3 regions of the Lentzea sp. NPDC054927 genome follow, and region 3 is predicted to be linked to each of the others. Evidence: riboswitches for the same ligand, from Rfam matches in the RefSeq annotation. Region 3 holds a riboswitch; each other region holds the start of a gene.
What was found. Region 3 has a riboswitch for cobalamin ahead of ACWGE0_RS44345 (FecCD family ABC transporter permease). Riboswitches for the same ligand answer to the same signal wherever they lie in the genome.

Region 1: another riboswitch for cobalamin. It lies ahead of ACWGE0_RS18265 (putative cobaltochelatase); the one in region 3 lies ahead of ACWGE0_RS44345 (FecCD family ABC transporter permease).
Region 2: another riboswitch for cobalamin. It lies ahead of ACWGE0_RS17215 (CbtB domain-containing protein); the one in region 3 lies ahead of ACWGE0_RS44345 (FecCD family ABC transporter permease).

What each region holds. Positions count from the first base shown of each region.
Region 1 covers NZ_JBSGXZ010000010.1:183,921-189,061, reverse strand. Annotated here, with positions in the region: gene ACWGE0_RS18265 (putative cobaltochelatase) at 1-876, opposite strand, end outside; cobalamin riboswitch at 915-1,044, opposite strand; gene ACWGE0_RS18260 (threonine aldolase family protein) at 1,084-2,043, opposite strand; gene ACWGE0_RS18255 (TetR/AcrR family transcriptional regulator) at 2,054-2,470, opposite strand; gene ACWGE0_RS18250 (zinc-binding dehydrogenase) at 2,960-3,460, shown strand; gene ACWGE0_RS18245 (hypothetical protein) at 3,444-4,520, opposite strand; gene ACWGE0_RS18240 (8-amino-7-oxononanoate synthase) at 4,564-5,141, shown strand, end outside.
Region 2 covers NZ_JBSGXZ010000009.1:224,496-229,636, forward strand. Annotated here, with positions in the region: gene ACWGE0_RS17205 (YbaB/EbfC family nucleoid-associated protein) at 1-136, opposite strand, end outside; gene ACWGE0_RS17210 (CbtA family protein) at 197-952, opposite strand; gene ACWGE0_RS17215 (CbtB domain-containing protein) at 984-1,172, opposite strand; cobalamin riboswitch at 1,205-1,381, opposite strand; gene ACWGE0_RS17220 ((2Fe-2S)-binding protein) at 1,430-2,080, opposite strand; gene ACWGE0_RS17225 (phosphoribosyl-ATP diphosphatase) at 2,189-2,452, shown strand; gene hisG (ATP phosphoribosyltransferase) at 2,466-3,326, shown strand; gene ACWGE0_RS17235 (antibiotic biosynthesis monooxygenase family protein) at 3,323-3,634, shown strand; gene ACWGE0_RS17240 (phosphoribosyltransferase) at 3,595-4,209, opposite strand; gene ACWGE0_RS17245 (thioesterase family protein) at 4,302-5,072, opposite strand; gene ACWGE0_RS17250 (RecB family exonuclease) at 5,089-5,141, opposite strand, start outside.
Region 3 covers NZ_JBSGXZ010000073.1:11,186-16,326, reverse strand. Annotated here, with positions in the region: gene ACWGE0_RS44365 (S8 family serine peptidase) at 1-269, shown strand, start outside; gene ACWGE0_RS44360 (3-isopropylmalate dehydrogenase) at 568-1,605, shown strand; gene ACWGE0_RS44355 (YciI family protein) at 1,768-2,187, opposite strand; gene ACWGE0_RS44350 (hypothetical protein) at 2,310-2,846, opposite strand; cobalamin riboswitch at 2,867-3,002, shown strand; gene ACWGE0_RS44345 (FecCD family ABC transporter permease) at 3,051-4,073, shown strand; gene ACWGE0_RS44340 (ABC transporter ATP-binding protein) at 4,073-4,813, shown strand; gene ACWGE0_RS44335 (ABC transporter substrate-binding protein) at 4,810-5,141, shown strand, end outside.

The DNA of each region.
Region 1 (5,141 bases), on a different contig from region 3:
GGTCTCCTCGACCTGATCCGCACCTCGCCAGGCGGCGTGCGCGGTGGCGGCGCGGGCGACGACGAGGTCCGCACGCATGCCGTCGACCTCGAAAGCCGCGCAGACAGCGGCGATCCGGCGCAGTTCACCGTCCGGAAGGGACACAGCTTTGAGCTTCTCGCGGGCGTGCTCGATCTGCCGCTTGAGCGCCGCGTCTTCTTCAGCCCACTTCGCCGCGAACGTCACGGGGTCGGCTTCGTAGGCCAGCCGGCGCCGGATCACCTCGGTGCGGACGCCGACGTCACGCGCCGCCTTCACCGCCACGGTCAGCCCGAACCGGTCGAGCAGCTGCGGCCGCAGCTCGCCCTCCTCCGGGTTCATGGTGCCGACCAGCAGGAACTGGGACGGGTGCGAGATCGACACGCCTTCGCGTTCGACGTGCGCGCGCCCCATCGCGGCGGCGTCCAGGAGCAGGTCGACCAAGTGGTCGTGCAGCAGGTTGACCTCGTCGACGTAGAGCACGCCCCGGTGCGCGGCGGCGAGCAGACCGGGCTGGAACGCCCGCACGCCCTCGGTCAGCGCCTTCTCCAGGTCGAGCGAGCCGACCAGGCGGTCCTCGGTGGCGCCCACGGGCAGTTCGACCAGCTTGGCCGGACGGCGTTCAACATTCTCGTGCGGCGCGTCCGGGCAGTCGGTGCTGCCGGGCACGCAGCCGAAACGGCAGCCCTGTGAGAGGTCGAGTTCCGGCAGCAGCGCGGCCAGGGCACGCACGATCGTCGACTTCGCGGTCCCCTTCTCGCCGCGCACGAGAACACCGCCGATGCCGGGATGCACGGCGTTCAACAGGAGGGCCAGCCGGAGGTCGTCATGTCCGACGACAGCCGAAAAGGGGTACATGCTCGGCGAAGTCCTTCCTCGGGTGTCCACGCCCGCGGTCGGTGATCAAGAGAGGGGCGAGTTCCTGACTCCCGGCTTCTCCTTCAGACCGGTCACAGTCGCGGGACGGCGCCGGATTCGCACCGGCTTCCTCGCACTCCCCTCACAGCCCCGGCATCGTCGCATTTCGCACCCGCGCTACCAACAGCCAGGTGAGCGACATCGCCCTCAGAGCAGGCTCTGGAACTCCGCCCAGGCCTCCCGGACCTCGTCAGCGGTCCATTCCAGCGCGGGCGCGGCCACGGTGATCTCGGTCTTGGCGAGCGTGCCGTCCCGCCAGAACGAGCCGAGGAACTTGCCGCTCAGCTCCGTCAGCAGCTTCGGGTCACCCGGTAGGTGCAGCGCGAACTGGTGGGTGTGCGGCTCCGGCAGGCCCATCGCCCCGGCCACGACCTTGGCGTGCTCGACGTAGCTGCCGAGCTTCGGGAGCACCGTGTCCAGGCCGTGCATCGCGGACAACGCCGCCGGCCACTGCTGAAACAGCATGCCGCCGTACCGGTGCCGCCAGACACGTGCCTGGTCGACGAAGTCCTGGCTGCCCGCGAGCGCCGCGCCGGACATGCCCTCCAGCGACTTGTAGAACGAGACGTACACCGAGTCGAACAGACCGGCGATCTCCGGCAGCGGCTTGCCCAGCCCGAACGTGCTCTCCCACAGCCGCGCGCCGTCGAGGTGCACGACCGCGTCCCGTTCGCGGGCCTGATCCACCAGCGTGGTCAGCTCGTCCCAGGTAGGCAGGACGAACCCGGCCTCGCGGTCCGGCACCTCGAGCAGCAGCGTCCCGTACGGCTCAGGACAGGTGGCCACCTCGGAGTTCGGCACCTTGATCGGACGCAGCCCGGACAGCACGGTCAGCGCGTCGTCCTCGTGGTTGAGCGGATGCGCCTGCGGGTGCATCGCGACGATCGGGTTGTGCGTGCGGTCGGCCCAGCACTTGAGCGCGATCTGCTGCGCCATCGTCCCGGTCGGCACGAACAACGCGGCCTCGGTGCCCAGCAGCTGCGCGACCCGCTCCTCCAGCGCGCCCACCGGGCCGCCGTCGCCGTAGCGGTCGGGCTCGACGTCCGGCACCGGGCCGAGCTCTTCGAGCAGGGTTCGCTTCGTGACTCCGGAGAGCTGGCGGTTCAACACCCCAGCATCAAACCTCAGCCGCGAGCGCGTCGGCGAGCGAGATAACGCCGGCCCGGATGTCAAAGGCGGTCATGCCCCGGTCGAGCAGGAACGCAATGTGCTCTCCCCTCAACACGGCGAGCAAGGCGTGTGCTTTGAAGGCCGAGCCGACCAGCTTCGCGAGCCGCTTCACGACGATGTCGAAGTGAACGTCGCCGGTGAGCGTCTTCGAACGCTCCAACGCGATGACCAACGGCAAAGAGGCCAGCACGTGGTCGAACAGCGTTCTGGCGAACTCCGCCGCGGTGCGGGCTTCCAGCGAAGCGACGTTGATCCAGGACGCCGCCGTCTCCCCCACGACGGCCTCCACCAGTGCCGACTTGTCACCGAATCTTCGGAACACGGTTCCTTTACCCACGCCGGCCGCCGCCGCGATGTCGTCCATCGACACTGCCTCGATGCCGCGTTCACAGATGAGGCCGGTGGCCGCCGCCAGAACGGCGGCGCGGTTGCGGGAGGCATCGGCACGTTCCATTCCAGCTCCTCGGCATAGGCGGACTGCCAGTCCGCACCGTATTGAGCGGACCGGTCGTCCGCTTGGTGGAGGACCGGTCCGGACCGGCAGTCCGGTGCCACCAGGACGACCGGACCAACGGTCCGCCGAGGCAAGGACGGCAACCGGACCGCGAGTCCGCTGGCGACGCCCGGACTGGCAGTCCGGTTGGCCTCGTGGGTCAGGCGGACCGGCAGTCCGCTTGCCAGGCGTGATCACGGCCACGGAGGTCCGGTCGAGCGGACCGGCAGTCCGGTTGCACATTGCCGACGCTGCGGGACTGGCGGTCCGTTTGACCGTGGCGGCGGCACGGACCGGTAGTCCGATTCATGGCATCGGATCCGGACCGGCGGTCCGGCGACCAGCGACCACGAAGCGCTGTTGCGGCAAGGCACCACCGCGGTCGCCGCGGCCAAGGCCGCTCGCATCCGGCCTGGCGACCGCGTGCTGGTCGAAGCGGCGTCCGGTGGCGTCGGCAGCCTGCTCGTCCAACTCGCGGAACGGGCAGGCGCGACCGTGCTCGCCGCATCCAGCAAGGGCGGGCTCGGCTACGACTGGGACGGCCTCGAGCCGGTCGACGTCGTGTTCGAGTCCATCGGCGGCGCCGTCGGAAAACGAGCGTTCGAGCTGCTCGAGGATGGCGTCGGACGCATGGTCGTGTTCGGGTTCGCCAGCGGTGAGCCGTTGGACGTGACGGCCGGCGACGTCTTCCGCAAGGGCGTCGCGGTCATGGGACTCCCCCGCGACGTGACACCGGAAGAGGTCTTCAGCCACCACCTGAAGCCGGTACTCGGCGAGGTCTACCAGCTCGAAGAGATCGCCGAAGCCCACCGAGCACTCGAAGCCCGCACAACGACGGGCAAGCTCATCGCGCGACCGTGACCGACTTCGGCGCGCGGAACGACAGCAGGTTGAGCCACTCCGGATCGTCACCGACCAGGTGCAACGACGGCTCGTGCTCCGCCACGGTCCGCAAGGTCACCGCGGCCTCCAACCGCGCCAGCCCGGCGCCGAGGCAGAAGTGGCGGCCGTAGCCGAACGCGAGGTGGCGAGGGTCGTTCTCCTTGCCGCTCAACAACAACACGAGCTCCGCACCGGCAGGGACGCGCACACCGGACAGCACGACCTCACGGGCAGTCAGGCGCCTCCAGGTCACCACGGGCGTGTCGGTCTGCAGGACGTCCTCCACGAACGACTCGGCGACGTCGGGCAACGGCAGACGAGCCCACAACGCGCGGTCCTGCAGTGCACGACGCAACGCCGTGGACAACAACTGAGTCGTCGTCTCCTGGCCCGCGATCAGCAGGAAGTAGCAGAGTCCGGCGGAGTCCTCGGCGGACACGCCGGCGTCGGCCAGAGCGCAGAACAGTTCGCCGTCACGGGCGTGGTAGCGCTTGATCAGCCATTGGTGGAAGTCGCCGACGTCGTCGACCAGTTCCAGCTGACGGTCGCGGGAGATGTTGCCCCAGAAGAACTCCAGCGATCCGGAGCTCCAGCGCTTGAGCGTCGGGACGTCGACGTTCTCCAGGCCGAGCAGCTCCATCAGCACGATGGCGGGCAGGTCCCAGGCCAGGTCGCGGACAAGATCGAGCCGGTTGAGATCCGCGCCACCCAGCCGTTCCGAAACCAGCGAGCGGATGCGAGGCTCCGCGGCGGCGACCCGAACCGGCGTGAAGAACGACGCGACGAGTTTCCGCAGGCCGGCGTGGGACTCGGAGCCGTTGTTCGCGAGCGTCGGCGGCAACGAGAAGCGGGCCCTCACCAGGGTGCGCAACGCGGTGGGTGCGACCGGCGTGACGGCGGTCAGGGCGTTGTCGGGCAGGAACGTGACCGGATCGGCCAGGACGGCGCGCACGTCGTCGTAGTCGGACACCACCCAGCGGCCGTCGCAGAACTGCACCGGCGAGGTGAGTTCGGCACGCGTGAAGGTGAACAGGTCCACAAGCGGCACGCTAGTCGGCGGATGGGAGACTCAGTCGGTGACCGTGAGCACAACTGAGGCGATTTCCAGTGGTGGTGAGTCGACGTTCGACTGGATCGACGTCCGCTCTGAAGCGCGCGCCAAGGCGGGTCTGACCAGGCGGCTGCGGCCGCGCACGGCGGACTCGACGGATCTCGACCTCGCCAGCAACGACTACCTGGGCCTCGCCAAGGACAAGCGCGTCGCGGGTGCCGCGGCCGCCGCCACGCTCAAGTGGGGTGTGGGGTCCACGGGATCGCGCCTGGTCACGGGCTCGACGGAGCTGCACGCCGAGCTGGAGTACGAGCTCGCGAACTTCTGCGGGTCGCAGTCGGCACTGGTGTTCAGCAGCGGGTACATGGCGAACCTGGGCGCGCTCACGGCGCTCACCGGTCCCGGCACCGCGATCGTCGCCGACCAGCACATCCACGCCTCGCTGATCGACGGCACGCGCCTGTCCAAGGCGGACGTCGTGGTCGCCGGTCACTGCGACGTCGGCCAGGTCCGGCACGCGCTGGAGACCCGCGGCAAGCGGCGCGCGATCGTCGTCACGGACTCGGTCTTCAGCGTCGACGGCGACACCGCCCCGCTCAACGAACTGCA
Region 2 (5,141 bases), on a different contig from region 3:
CGCTGGCTTCCACTGTTCTGAGCTCGGTGCCCATCGCGTCGTACCCGGCGGCACGGGCCTCGGCCGCACGGTTGGCCTGCTCGAAGAACTCGAGCTTCTGACGCATCTCTTCCAGCAACTCGGCGCTGTCAGGCATGCGCCGAACGTACCAATGCCGCCTGGGCGGGGTGGCCGTACCCTCGGCCACCCCACACCATCAGGCGACAGCAGTCTTTTCGACGGCCTTGATCCTGCGCGTGGCCGGGTCGATCAGCAGGCCGAACACCACGCCGAGACCGACGTAGAGCGTGGCGAGCTGGGCGAGCGAACTGAGGCGGAACTGCCACAGCACGTTCACCGGCATGTCCGCGGGGATCGTGTCCGGCGGCGCGGGGAACGCCACGAGGACCACGGCGACGGCCGCGGCCACCGCGAGCAGCACCGCGGTGACCCGCAGCGGCTGCGACTGGGCGCGCAGCTGCTCGGCGAGCCAGCTGGCACCCCACACGATCACCAGACCGGCCACCACCACACCGAGGTAGAGCGCGGTCCGGTAGTTCACCGTCTCCGGGTCGCCCACGGCGGGCGGGTTGGCCGGGTACTTGAGCCACGGCAGCAGCGCCACCGCACCGAACACGGCGGCACCGAACGCGAAACTGCGGCTGAACGGCGTGCGGCCGGCGAACCAGCGCTTCGACAGCGCGTAGGCCGTGGCGAACACCAGCCCGACCGCGATGCCGACGATGACCACGCCGAGCATGCCGCCCGCGATCTGGGCGCCACGGCTGACCAGCTCTTCCTCGCCGCCGTGCGAATGGCCGGCCTCACCGGCGGGTTCCCTGGCCTCCTCGACCGCGAGCGCGGCGCGAATCGGGATCTCGGTCACCAGCAGCTGCACCAGCGCGGAGGCGACACCGGCGATGCCGCCGGCCGCGATTCCGCGCAGCGCAAGAGACTTGTACGTCGTAGTCATGAACTTCCCTGCCCGGGATCAGAGATCGGGATCAGTGGCAGGGGACGCCGAGCGCGTGCCGGCCGTCGTGGAAGAACTCGTGCAGCATCTCGGAACCCGCGCCGAGCGCGAGACCGTTCTCCTGCAAAACCAGGTAGGTGACGATGAGGCCGAGCAGTGCTACTGCGAAGGCCCACTTGGGCACCTGGACGGCGGACAGATTTGCTGCGGGGCTCGTCATGACGGGCTCCTCCATACCTCGTGGAAGTCAACTCTCCTAGCGGCGCCGCAGCCGGTCTCCTGACTCCCGGATCAACGCTGCCCCCGCGTCTTCCCAGCCCCCTCGCGGGGACCAGTGACGTGCTCGGCGGGGATCGCTTCCCGGTCACAGTGGCGAGGACCGCGCCGGATTTTCACCGGCTTCCCGTCACTGCGGCGCGTGCACCGTAAGTTGATCGGTGGCTTAAACACAACCGGCCATAAGAGTTGTCGTGTTCATCACTTCACGAGTGGGCAGTCACCGCACTTCCCACCTGCGGCAACGCGGTAGTAGAGGCAGCACGACCGACGCCGGAACGTGACTTCGCCCGGAAAACTGATGAATTCTCCCGCTTGTTCGAACGGCGGTGCGCTCATGAGCTGTTCACCGCGTTCTTCCGCTTCCTCGGCCGTGAGCATGCGTGCGCGGACAACCATTTTGAGCGCGCCCGCGATGTTCGACATCGCGTTGCCCCACAACAATCCGCGCGCCACCGGCGTGACCGCCTGGATCGCTTCCACCACGGGTTCGAGCGCTTCAGCGGCCGGTGGGCCCAGTCGCGGCTGGTCGATGCGGACGCTCAGGCCGTTGGCTGGATGGTGGTGCCACCACAGGTTCTCGGGCCGGACGTCGATCGGGATGTTCGCGGCGGTGAGCGGGCTGAGCAGCCGCGCGGTGTAGCTGAGGAAGAACAGGCTGGCCGCTACGCGTGGTTCCTCCGCTTTGTACCGGGTCGCGATGGCGTCGATCGTGGTTCTGAGCGCCGGGCCTTCCAGCAGCGCCGTTCCCGGCAGCCACGTGTCGTCCGGACGGCCCACGTCGAGCGCGAAGAACGGGTTGATGCCGCGCACCCGGCGCAACGCTTCGAGCACTTCGGCGAACTCGGACACGGAAGTTCACGCTACCGGGTGTCCATGCAGGACAGATCACGTCCACGGCCTGGGACAGATGCGACCGCGGTGTGGACGGCGGTCCGGGAGATGGGAGGATGTCGTGCCGTGAAGACCTTCGACTCCCTGTTCGCCGAACTGACCGAACGAGCCGCCACCAAGCCGGCAGGTTCCGGCACCGTCGCAGCGCTCGAGGCCGGCGTCCATGCGCAGGGCAAGAAGGTGCTGGAGGAGGCGGGCGAGGTCTGGATCGCCGCCGAGTACGAGTCCGACGAGAAGCTCTCGGAAGAGATCTCGCAGCTGCTGTACCGCCTCCAGGTGCTCATGCTGGGCCGCGGCCTGACCCTCGAAGACGTTTACAAGTACCTCTGACGGAGACTTTCACATGCTGCGCGTTGCAGTCCCGAACAAGGGCGCGCTCGCCGAACGCGCCTCCGCCATGCTGACCGAGGCCGGCTACCGGCAGCGGCACGAGCCGCGCGACCTGACCGTGCTCGACCCCAACAACGACGTGGAGTTCTTCTTCCTGCGTCCCAAGGACATCGCGATCTACGTGGCGTCCGGCGACCTCGACCTCGGCATCACCGGCCGGGACCTGGCCGCGGACTCGGGCGCCGACGACAACGGCTCGTCGGTGCAGGAGCTCCTGGCGCTGGGCTTCGGCTCGTCCACCTTCCGCTACGCGGGCCCTCGCGGCACCGACTGGAAGGTGTCCGACCTCGAAGGCAAGCGCCTGGCCACCGCCTACCCGAAGCTGGTGGGCCGCGACCTCAAGGCCCGCGGCATCAACGCCCACGTGATCCGTCTCGACGGCGCCGTGGAGATCTCGATCCAGCTCGGTGTCGCCGACCTGATCGCCGACGTGGTGGGCTCCGGCCGCACGCTGCGCCAGCACGACCTGGTGCCGTTCGGCGAGCCGATCTGCGAGTCCGAGGCCGTGCTCGTGCACCGCGCCGCCTCGGAGCTCACGTCGGCCAAGAAGCAGCTGACGGCCCGCCTGCAGGGCGTCGTGTTCGCGCAGCAGTACCTGATGCTCGACTACGACTGCCCGCGCGCGTTGCTCGAGGCCGCCATCGCCCTCACCCCTGGCCTGGAGTCGCCGACGGTGGCGCCGCTGGCCGACGACAACTGGGTGGCCGTGCGGGCGATGGTGTCCCGCAAGGAAGCGAACCGCGTGATGGACGAGCTGGCCGAGGTCGGCGCCAAGGCCGTGCTGGCCTCGGACATCAGGTTCTGCCGCCTGTGATCACCGAGCACGCCCTGCTGGACGTGCTGCCAGGTGCCACGGACGAGTTCGAGTGGGCGTTCGGCGAGGCGCGGGAGCTGATCTCCGCCTCGCCGGGCTTCCGCGGCCTCGAACTGCTGAGGTGCCTGGAAACGCCGTCGCGCTACCTGCTGCTCGTGCGCTGGGACTCGGTCGAAGCGCACACCGTGGGCTTCCGGCAGGGGCCGTCGTACGAGCGCTGGTCCGCGCTGCTGCATCGCTTCTACTCGCCGTTCCCGACGGTCGAGCACTACGAGAGCGCGCTGAGCACCTCGTCGTCCGTGGTCTGATCGAAGCTGTCGTACCACCGGCTGACCGCGCCGAAGTGGCGCGGGGTCAGGACGGCCACGATCGGGGTCGTGAACGTGCGCAGCGAGTCCCTGGCCGCCACGGGGACCGCCAGCGTGACGCTCTTCGGTTCGTGTTTGCAGATCCAGTGGAGCGCGGCTCTGGCGGTGACGCCGGTGGCGAGGCCGTCGTCCACGAGGATCACGTCGCGGTCCTTGATGGTGAGCGGTTTGCCGCCGCGGTACAGAGTGGTGCGTCTGGCGGCTTCGGCGCGTTCCTCGTCGCAGGTGCGGCCGAGTTGTTCCTCGGTGAGGTTCAAGGCTCTGAGCACTCTGGCGTCGTAGATGGGTTCGCTGTCCGCCGTCACGGCTCCTACGCCGTACTCCGGGTGGCCTGGAGCGCCGATCTTGCGCGCCACCACGACGTCCAGTTCGGCGTTCAGGTGCGTGGCCACTTCTTTGGCGACCGGGACGCCGCCGCGGGGGAGGCCCAGGACGAGCGGGTCGTGCCACGGCTGGGTGGCGAGTCGCGCGGCGAGGGCGCGGCCCGCTTCCTGCCGGTTCGCGAACCTCTTCACAGTCCCGCTGACGCTACGCCTTCTCCTGCTCGGCCGGTGCCAGCCAGAAGGGGAATCACGAAGCCGCAGCGGGCAGCCCGATCGTCACGCGGTCAGCGCTCGCGGACGAACAGCGCCTGCGCCGTTGTGCCCACCGGCCCCTCCACGTCGTGCACCACGCTGGTCGCGAGCCCGACCCCGTCCGGCCCGATGGTCGTCCGCGCGTCCATCCCCACCCACTCGCCGACAGGCTGCCGGTGCAGGTGGACGGTCAGGTCGGTGTTGATGGCGTACCACTTGCGAATGTCCACACGGGACGAAACGCCGCTGGCCGAGTCCACCACGGAGAACAGTCGCTCCAACGGCGAAGGCTCGAACCCTTCGACCACGGCGACGCGCGGGCGGGCCCACACCTGGGCGTCGCCCGGGGTGAAGATGCCGCCTGACACGGAAAGCCACTCGACGGCGGCCAGGTAGCCGCCGCCCCAGAAGTCCGGGATCTCCATCGGCACGGCGGATGTGGGCGGTGTCATCGCTGGGGCGTCGCCTCCCGCTACGGCTGTGGTGTCCGAGTCGACGATGCGCCAGGCACGCGCCGTCAGCACCGCGCGGCCTTCGTGGGACAGCGAGGCCGCCAGCAGTTCCACGGAGCGGCCGGGGCGTTCGACCGAAGTGGACACCGTCAGGTCGGCCACCGGGACCGGGCCGAGTACCTCGAAGGTCACGCGGGCCAGGGCGGACGACGGGTTGCCCAGGGCCAGCAAGGAGCGCACCAGCAAGGCGGAAGGCGGGCCCAGGTGCTGGCTGTCCGGGCCCCACGGGCCGACGGTGTGCTGGGTGGAGCGGAAGGTGTTGTCGCCCAGAGGCTCGTAAAAGGCGGTCATGTCGTGGTCCTGGCGATCAGTCGCGGTCCTGGAGGGGTTCGGTGTCGTCGGGTTCCGGCCAGCCGGGGT
Region 3 (5,141 bases):
CGCCGGGCAACGCGAACAAGCTGGTCGACGTGATCGACCGCAACCTGTCCTTCGACCCGCTCAAGCCGGGTCTGTGGGCACAGGGTGGCGGCGACGCGGCGCTCTCGTACGTCGCCAAGCCGGGCACCGCGCTCGTGGTGAACAAGAACGAGGCCTCGCTCAAGGCCGACAAGTCCGACGGCCTGCTGGTGCTCAACCACCACAACGCCAACGGCGACCGCGCGTCGGTCGTCCTGGTGAAGTCGGGCGGACGCGGTTCCGCCTACTAGATCCGATGTCTGTTGTCGGAGGCCCGGTCTCGTAGGGGACCGGGCCTCCGGCCGTTTCCGGGTTGCCCACCGGGCCGGTTACAGGCTGGAACTGCCCGCGGTCACCCCTTGACGCGACCCCGTTCCTGCGGTCGAGTGACACTCGAAAGTGGGCAATGGGCCGTGTGGGTGTCCCGCAGTACGGGAGAGAACACCCCGATGGGGTGTCCGGCATGCGGCGAGTGGCCGGGATGCCGGTAGCCTTTCGCGAAGGAAAGTAGTCCCACTAATTGGGGACTGACACCTGGGAGGTGTGTGGATGCGGCTCGCAGTGATCCCAGGAGACGGGATCGGGCCCGAGGTCATCGCTGAGGCCCTGAAGGTCCTCGGCGAGGTCGTTCCGGCGGCCGAGATCACTCGCTACGACCTCGGCGCGGCGCGCTGGCACGCCACGGGAGAGTTGTTGCCCGAGTCGGTGCTGGGAGAGCTTCGCCAGCACGACGCGATCCTGCTCGGCGCGGTCGGCGACCCGTCGGTGCCGAGCGGAATTCTGGAGCGCGGGCTGTTGCTGCGTCTCCGGTTCGAGCTCGACCACCACGTGAACCTCCGCCCCGCCCGTCTCTACCCCGGCGTCCGCAGCCCGCTCGCGGACCCGCCGGAGATCGACATGGTGGTGGTCCGCGAGGGCACCGAGGGCCCGTACGCGGGCAACGGCGGTTTGCTCCGCAAGGACACCCCGCACGAGATCGCGACCGAGGTCTCGATCAACACGTCGTTCGGCGTGGAGCGCGTTGTTCGTGACGCCTTCGCCCGCGCGGCGAACCGTCCGCGTCGCCATCTGACGCTGGTGCACAAGACGAACGTCCTCACGCACGCCGGCTCGTTGTGGTCGCGCGTGGTGGAGGAGGTCTCGTTGCAGCACCCGGACGTCACCGTGGCCTACCAGCACGTCGACGCGGCGACGATCCACCTGGTCACCGACCCCGGCCGTTACGACGTGATCGTGACGGACAACCTGTTCGGCGACATCCTGACCGACCTCGCCGCCGCCGTCACGGGTGGCATCGGCCTGGCCGCGTCGGGAAACATGGACGTGACGCGGCGCAACCCGTCGATGTTCGAGCCCGTGCACGGCTCGGCACCGGACATCGCGGGCCAGGGCATCGCGGACCCGACCGCCGCGGTGCTGTCGGTGGCGCTGCTGCTCGACCACCTGGGCGAGCACGAGTCGGCGCGCCGGATCGAGGCCTCCGTGGCCTTTGATCTCGCGACCAGGGACCACCAGTCGCCTGGGGCCACCTACGCCATCGGCGATCGTCTCGCGGCACTCGTGTCGTCGAACGTGCGCACTGGCTGAGTTTTCTCTGCAAGGCTTCTCCGGCCCCGGCACCCTTTGGTGCTGGGGCCGGGTCGTTTCCAAGGCGGTGCGGCCGCTCGTCGGGCCACGTGCAGTTCACGCCGGTGTTTTGAAGCCCCGGCCGGAATGTCCCGGCCGGGGCTTCGGCGTCTCCCGCGCTGATCAGAGCTGGCCGTTGGCCTCACGCCAGGCGCGCTCCTTCTTGATCCACTCGTTGTCCTGCGGGAACTCGTCGATCGTCGGCACCCTGCGGATCTCGGTCTTGAACCCGGGCCCGGTCATCGGGGCTCGCTTGGCCCACTCGATCGCCTCTTCCTTCGAGGCGACGTTGATGATGTAGAAGCCGTTGAACAGCTCCTTGGTCTCGCCGTACGGGCCGTCCGTGACGACCGGCGGCTCGGTGGAGTAGTCGACGACCACGCCCTCGGACGGGTCGGCCAGACCCTCGGCGGACAGCAGCACGCCGGCGCGGATCATCTCCTCGTTGAAGCGGCCGACCGTCTCCAGCATCTTGTCGAAGTCGAACTCGCCCATGTTCGCGAAGGCCTCGTCGGTGGCGCGCCAGATCATCATGTACTTCACGGTGTGTCTCCCTGTGTCTCTGCGGGGCCGCTCAGCCCCTTGGCATCCACAGGTCGAACGGGCTCCGCAGCGGATCGACACGAGCCCCCAGAAAACTTTCGAAGATCTTTTCCGGCGCGGGGTCAGGCCAGCCACAAGATCAGGACGAGCAGCAGCAACCAGTGCAGGACGGCCGCTGTCAGCACTCGCCTGGCCGGCCTGACCAGCCACGCGATGCCGATGGTGAACGGCACGAACAGCATGCCCACCAGGAAGTAGCTCAGCGGCAGTGCCCAGAGGCCGGTGATCGGGTTGACGTCGACCGGGATGTCCTGGTTGGACGTGATGAACAGCGTGCCCATGAAGCCGACCAGGAACACCCCCAGGTGGAGTGCCGCGGTGCGGCTCCAGAGGTACACCGGCAGCGGCGCCACCGCGATCGCCCAGCCGGTCAGCACCTGCGGCAGCGCCGCGCAGGACGCAGGCGTGCAGTAGAGGTCGTTCAGCGCGGTGCCGATCGGCATGTGGGCAAAACCACCGATCATGGAGCCCGCGATCACCAGGGTGACCACGAGCACGGCAACGCGGGGATCGTCCCTGTGGATCACCTTGGTGGTGCCGTGCTCGGCCCGCAGCTGCTCGCGCCGCAGCCGTCTTCGCTCTCCGAGGTCCATGCCCACCAGACGCATCTCACCGCGGATTTGTGCAGACGGCCGTGAGTTACAGTGCGGAGGTCGTGCACGGGGGAAGTCCGGTCGAAATCCGGCGCTGACCCGCAACGGTAGGTCCCTGAGTCAGGGACGAGCCCGAATACCCGCACACGGCGTGCAGAGAACCTCCGACTCCTGCCGTGGACTGCGGGAAGGGACCCAGCGATCAACACCGTGCTCGGCAAGATCAGCGTGCTCGTCGGCGTGCTCGCCGTCAGCATCGTCGCGGGCGTGGCCCTCGGCCCCGTCTCCGTCCCGTTCGGCGTGACCCTCGAACTGCTGTGGGCGGCGCTCACCGGCGGCACCATCCCCGCCGACCTCTCCGGGCAGTACCACATCGTCTGGGACATCCGGCTTCCCCGCGTCCTGCTCGCCGCGGTGGTCGGTGCCGGCCTCAGCACGGTCGGCGTCGCCATCCAGGCGATGGTCCGCAACGCGCTGGCGGACCCTTATGTGCTCGGCATCTCATCGGGTGCGAGCGTCGGCGCGACGGCGGTGGCGACGCTCGGAGTGTTGTCCGGCCTCGGTGTCTACGCCCTGTCGACCGGCGCCTTCCTGACGGGTCTCGGCGCCACCGCGCTGGTGTACATCACCGCGCGCACGAGCCGAGGGCTCACACCGTTGCGGCTCGTGCTGACCGGAACCGCGCTGGCGTACGGGTTCTCCGCCGTGGCGATGCTGCTGGTGTTCCAGGCGCCGCACGGTGAAGCGGCGCGGGCGGCCATGTTCTGGTTGCTCGGCAGTCTCGGCGGCGCGACCTGGCAGTCGTTGCCGATCGCCACCGCGGTGACCGTGCTCGGAATCGTCTACCTGCTGGCCAAGGCGCGGCCGCTGAACGCCCTGGCGATGGGCGACGAGACCGCGACCACGCTCGGCGTCGAGGTCAACCGGTTCCGCACGCACCTGTTCATCGTCACCGCTGCCATCACCGGCGTGCTGGTGGCGGTCAGCGGGGCGGTGGGGTTCGTCGGCCTGATGCTGCCGCACCTCACCCGCATGGTCGTGGGCGCCGACCACCGCAAGGTGCTGGCCCTGGCCCCACTCGCCGGAGCCTCGTTCCTGGTCTGGGTCGACGTGGCCGCACGGATGCTCGCGGCACCGGAAGAGCTGCCGCTCGGCGTCATCACGGCCGCGCTGGGCGTGCCGTGCTTCATTCTCCTGATGCGCCGCAAGGCGTACGTGTTCGGAGGCCGCTGATGCGCGTCGAGCTCGCCGGCGTCACCGTCCGGAACATCGTCGAGGACATCACGCTGCACGCCGCGAACGAGGTCGTCGGCATCGTCGGCCCGAACGGCAGCGGCAAGTCGACCACCCTGCGCTGCGTGTACCGCTCGTTGAAACCGGACGCCGGCACGGTCCTGCTCGACGGCCAGAACGTCCACAAGCGACACAACATCGCCCGCGACCTCTCCGCCCTCACCCAGGAGTCGCAGGTCGAGTTCGACTTCACCGTCACCGAGGTCGTGGAGATGGGCAGGCTGCCGCACGACCGCGACCCCACCCGGGATCTGCGGGTGGTCGCCACCGCACTGGCCACAGTGGACGTCACCCACCTGGCCGAGCGCAGCTACCTCAGCCTCTCCGGCGGCGAACGGCAGCGCGTGCTCATCGCGCGGGCGATCGCCCAGGAACCGCGCGTGCTCGTGCTGGACGAGCCGACCAACCACCTCGACATCCGCCACCAGCTGGACGTGCTGACGCTCACCCGAGGTCTGGGCATCACCGTCCTGACCGTCCTGCACGACCTGAACCTCGCCGCGTCCTACTGCGACAGGTTGTACGTGCTCGACGAAGGCCGCCTGGTCGCGTCCGGCACACCGGAGGAGGTCCTGGTGCCCGAACTGATCGCCAAGGTCTTCCACGTCACCGCACACGTCGTCCGGCACCCCACCACGGGAGTTCCCCAGCTCCTGTTCGACCAGGAGGTCACCCCTTGAGAACCGTCCTTTGCGCCGCCGCGCTCCTGCTGTCCGGCTGCGGCGCCACCCTCGCACAGGACACCTCCGCGTCCGATCCGGTGACCATCACGAACTGCGGCCAGCAGGTGACGTTCGACAAGGTGCCGTCCAAAGTGGTCACCAACGACACGGGCATCACCGAACTGATGTTCGCGCTGGGCCTCAAGGACCGCATGGCCGGCTACGTCGTGAACGGCCGCGACACCGTGGACCTGCGCACCTCCCCGTGGAAGTCCGACTTCGACACCGCGAAGCACCTGTCCGACAAGATCTCCAAGGAGGTCGTGCAGGGCGCCAACGCCGACCT